DNA from 2 places in the Streptomyces sp. NPDC030893 genome. Region 2 is predicted to be linked to the other one. Evidence: predicted binding sites of a transcription regulator. Region 2 holds the regulator's gene; the other holds the start of a gene.

Region 1 (2,457 bases), on a different contig from region 2:
CCGCCGTGTCCACCGCGGAGGGGCCGTCGCCCGCCGTTTGCACCAGGAACCCCTCGGCGCGCAGGCGGGTCGCGATGGCGTCCACGATCGTCGCGTCGTCCTCGACCACGAGGATCCGGCGCTGTGCGCCGGGCGCGGTCGTCGCCGTGCCGTTGTGGGAGGTCTGTGTCTGCTCCATCGCCCGCCCCTGAGGTGTGCTTTTTCCGGAATCCGTGGGGTGATCCGTCGTCTGCGCATCACTGCGATTGACGCTTGAATGATCCGCGTCAGGGCAGCAGCGTACGGGGATTCACCGTGGCTTTGCTATCCAGGGCGGACGCCGATGTGGACGACGTCCGGAACGCCCCGGGCAACGGGGATCTCTTCGGTACGCACCTGCCGGAACCCGGCATTCCGCAAGGTTCCCTCGAATTCCGGGGACGGCTTGGCCGACCACACCGCGAGCACCCCGCGCGGATTCAACACCCGTGCGCAGGCCGCCAGTCCGGCCGGTGCGTAGAGCCCCTCGTTGTCCTCGGTGACGGTCCAGTCGGGCCCGTTGTCGATGTCGAGGCAGAGCGCGTCGAACGTGTCGGATGTCTCATTGACGTACGCGACGAGATCCGTCTCGACGATCTCCGCGCGGGGGTCGGCGAGGGCCCGCGCGGAGATCTCCGCCAGCGGCCCCGCGCAGTGCCACCCGATGACCGCCGGCTCGCGTTCCACCACGGTGATCCGCCCCCAGCGGGGCTGTCCCGCCGCGTGCGCGAGCGAGAAGCCCACCCCGAGACCGCCGATCAGCACACGCGGGTGCGTCACGCGCGTGTCGAGCGCGGCCAGGGCGGCGTCGACCAGCCGCCGCTCCGAACGGCCGTCGGAGGTGTCCATCAGGAAGCAGCCGTTGGCGATGATCTGCAGCAGGTCACCGTGCCTGCGCAGCACGACCTCGCCGTACGGGCCCTCGCGGCGGTCCAGGACTTCGGGAGGTTCGGGAATGTCGTACGGGGTGGACATGCGTTCATCCTGGCAGCTCCGCTTTCCCGGCGGCCGGGGGCTCCGGAACCCCGGCGGAGGTGATCGCTCAGAGCGAACTACCTCCTGGGAACATTCGGCCGCTCCCCTGCATTGAGTCGGCATAGCTCAACTTGACTGCCGAAGGGGAGATCATGGCTGCTGAGTCCACACCGCTCGCCCTGCCCGTGCTGCCGCTCGACGACGAGGTCGTGCTGCCCGGGATGGTGGTTCCGCTGGACCTGAGCGACACCGAGGTGCGCGCCGCCGTCGAGGCCGCCCAGGCCGCCGCCCGCACGGAACCGGGCAAGCCCAGGGTGCTCCTGGTGCCACGCGTCGACGGGACCTACGCCGGCACCGGCGTCCTGGGCACGGTCGAGCAGGTCGGCCGGCTGGCCGACGGCGACCCGGGCGCCCTGATCCGCGGCCGGGGCCGCGTGCGCATCGGCGCCGGCACCACCGGGCCGGGCGCGGCGCTGTGGGTGGAGGGCACCCGCGTCGACGAGAGCGTGCCCGAGCCCCTGCCCGGGCACGTGAGCGAGCTCGTCAAGGAGTACAAGGCGCTCGCCACCGCCTGGCTGCGCAAGCGCGGTGCCTGGCAGGTCGTCGACCGCGTCCAGGCCATCGACGACGTCTCCGCGCTCGCGGACAACTCCGGCTACTCGCCGTTCCTGACCACCGACCAGAAGGTCGCCCTGCTGGAGACCACCGACCCGGTGGCCCGGCTGAAGCTCGCCACCCAGCAGCTGCGCGACCACCTCGCCGAGCAGGACGTCGCCGAGACCATCGCCAAGGACGTCCAGGAGGGCGTCGACAAGCAGCAGCGCGAGTTCCTGCTGCGCCGCCAGCTGGAGGCCGTACGCAAGGAACTGCGCGAGCTGAACGGCGAACAGGAGGGCGAGGAGTCCGACGACTACCGCGCCCGCGTGGAGGCGGCCGACCTGCCGGAGAAGGTCCGCGAGGCCGCGCTCAAGGAGGTCGACAAGCTGGAGCGTGCCTCCGACCAGTCGCCGGAGGGCTCCTGGATCCGCACCTGGCTCGACACGGTCCTGGAGATGCCGTGGAACGAGCGCACCGAGGACGCCTACGACATCCGGGGCGCCCGGGCCGTGCTGGACGCCGAGCACGCGGGCCTGCAGGACGTGAAGGAGCGGATCACCGAGTACCTGGCGGTGCGCAAGCGGCGCGGCGACCGGGGCCTGGGCGTCGTCGGCGGACGGCGCGGGGGCGCCGTACTGGCCCTGGTGGGCCCGCCGGGCGTGGGCAAGACGTCGCTCGGCGAATCCGTCGCCCACGCGATGGGCCGCACGTTCGTCCGCGTCGCCCTCGGCGGCGTCCGCGACGAGGCCGAGATCCGCGGCCACCGCCGTACGTACGTCGGCGCGCTGCCCGGCCGGATCGTGCGGGCGGTCAAGGAGGCCGGCTCGATGAACCCGGTCGTCCTGCTCGACGAGATCGACAAGGTCG
Region 2 (2,457 bases):
TCCTTGAGCTCGGAGAGCGCGGACGCCTTGAGCTGCTTGGCGTTGGGGTCGGTCGACGAGCCGTTCATCATCACGATCTTGTCGGTGACGCTGACCTCCTCGCCGAGCGACTCCAGCAGGGAACGCGCCTGCACCTCGCCGACCAGCCCGTTGTCGAAGGAGATGTACGCGTCGATCGGGCCCTCGGCCAGCCGGTCGTAGGCGATGACCGGGATGCCCGCGTCCTTGGCCTTGCGCACGCTGTCCGCGATGGACTTGGAGTCGACCGCGTCCAGCACGATGACGTCGACCTCGTCGTCGATCATCTGCTGCATCTGGCTCGCCTGCCGGTCCGGCTTCGACTCGGCGTTGGCGTACTGGACCTTGCCCTTCCTGTTGGTGAGGGACTCCACCTTCGACTTGAAGATCGGGTAGTCGAACTGCTCGTACCGGGCGTTCGCCTTCTCCGGCAGCAGCAGGCCGACGGTGATGTCGTCTCCCTTGGCCGGGCTCGCGTCGTCGCTGGTGCCTGTCGCGTCGAGCATGCCGCAGCCGGCGAGCATGACGGACATCGAGGTGACGGCCACGGATATGGCGATACGACGCATGCGGGGGCTCACTTCAGGTGCGTTGTGGACGTGGGCACAGCTTTGCGGCCCATGTGACTGAAAAGCCAACGCTTCAGCCCCCACCGGAGTCAAGGTCCACCACTTAACAAGATGAACACAACACGATGCGCTGAACTCGTGGAAGACCTGCGGGCGACCGGCAGGGATCATCTGGACACGCAGCCATACCATAATCACAAACGTGTTCGCGCATAAGGCAAGGGGCCCGGAGGTTCACGAACCGCCGGACCCCTTGGCCCACTTGACCTGCGAGTCAGTCGGACTGCTGCCGCTTCGGCCGCCACACCACCAGCGCGCTGGTCTGCTGCACCTCCTGGTACGGCACCAGATCACGGCGGTACGACGCGTGCACCGCGGCCTCGCGCTGCCGCATCGCCGCCGCCGCTCCGTCGAGCGCGCCCTCCAGTTCGGCCACCCGGGCCTGGAGGGCCGCGACCTGGTTCTCCAGTTCGATGATGCGCTTGATTCCGGCCAGGTTGATGCCCTCGGTCTGGGACAACTGCTGCACCTGACGGAGCAGTTCGATGTCCCGCGCCGAGTAGCGCCGACCCCGGCCCGCCGTACGGTCCGGTGACACGAGCCCCAGCCGGTCGTACTGACGCAGCGTCTGCGGGTGCAGACCGGAGAGCTGGGCCGCCACCGAGATGACGTAGACCGGGGTGTCCTGGGTCAGTTCATACGGATTGCGTCGACGGCCGTCCATCTGAGATCAAGCTCCCTTCGCGGCCTGGAACAGCTCCGCCCGCGGATCCTCGTCCGCGGTCGCCTCGCGATACGCCTCCAGCGCGTCACGAGCCTTCCCCGTCAGGTCCTTGGGAACACTCACTTCCACGGTGACCAGCAGATCCCCGCGGGTGCCGTCCTTGCGGACCGCGCCCTTGCCCCGCGCCCGCATGGTGCGGCCGTTGGGCGTGCCCGGCGGCAGCTTCAGCGTGACCGGCGGGCCGCCGAGCGTCGGCACCCGCACCTCCCCGCCGAGCGCCGCCTCCGGATACGTCACCGGCACGGTGACGGTGAGGTTGTCGTCCTTGCGGCCGAACACCGGGTGCGCGCCGACGTGCACGACGACATACAGATCGCCGGCCGGTCCGCCGCGCTCGCCCGGAGCCCCCTTGCCGCGCAGCCTGATCCGCTGGCCGTCGCTGACGCCCGCGGGGATGCGCACCTGCATCGTCCGCGAGGACTTGGCGCGCCCGCTGCCCTTGCAGACCTCGCAGGCGTCCTCCGCGATCAGCCCGCGGCCCTTGCAGTCCGGGCACGGGTCGGTCAGCGAGAAGCCGCCGCCGGAGCCGCGCGCCACCTGCCCGGTGCCGACGCAGGTCGGGCACACGCGCGGTGTGCCGTTCTTGTCGCCGGTGCCCGAGCAGGCCTTGCACGCCGCCTGCGACGACATCCGCAGCGGGACCGTCGCGCCCTCGATCGCCTCGGTGAAGCTGAGCGTCACCTCGGACTCGATGTCCTGGCCGCGGCGCGGCTGGGTACGCGTGGTCCCCGTACCGCCCCGGTTGAACAGGCCCCCGAAGACGTCACCCAGGCCGCCGCCGAAGCTGCCGCCCGTCTGGCCGCCGGCACCCTGACCCCCGAAGAGGTCACCCAGGTCGAAGTTGAAGGAGCCGCCGCCGCCCGCGCCCGGCCCCGGACGGAATCCTCCGTTGCCGAAGAGCGCGCGCGCCTCGTCGTACTCCTTGCGCTTCTTGGGGTCGCCGAGGACGTCGTTCGCCTCGGAGATCTCCTTGAACCGCTCCTCCGCCTTGGCGTTGCCCTTGTTGGCGTCCGGGTGGAACTCGCGGGCGAGCTTCCGGTACGCCTTCTTGATCTCGGCCTCGGTGGCGTCCTTGGGGACGCCGAG

The links. Region 2 encodes HspR, which represses chaperone genes until heat shock. Its sites were predicted from a motif close to TTGAGNNNNNNNNNCTCAA; they were not measured.
Region 1: lon (endopeptidase La) is a predicted target of HspR. The motif match lies at 1,105-1,123, and genes of this name have one in related genera.

Annotation. Positions count from the first base shown of each region.
Region 1 is NZ_JBVIFC010000006.1:208,750-211,206, forward strand. It holds gene ACZ434_RS15070 (response regulator transcription factor) at 1-178, opposite strand, end outside; gene ACZ434_RS15075 (spermidine synthase family protein) at 304-993, opposite strand; gene lon (endopeptidase La) at 1,146-2,457, shown strand, end outside.
Region 2 is NZ_JBVIFC010000009.1:265,562-268,018, reverse strand. It holds gene ACZ434_RS19485 (sugar ABC transporter substrate-binding protein) at 1-587, opposite strand, end outside; gene ACZ434_RS19480 (heat shock protein transcriptional repressor HspR) at 862-1,311, opposite strand; gene dnaJ (molecular chaperone DnaJ) at 1,318-2,457, opposite strand, start outside.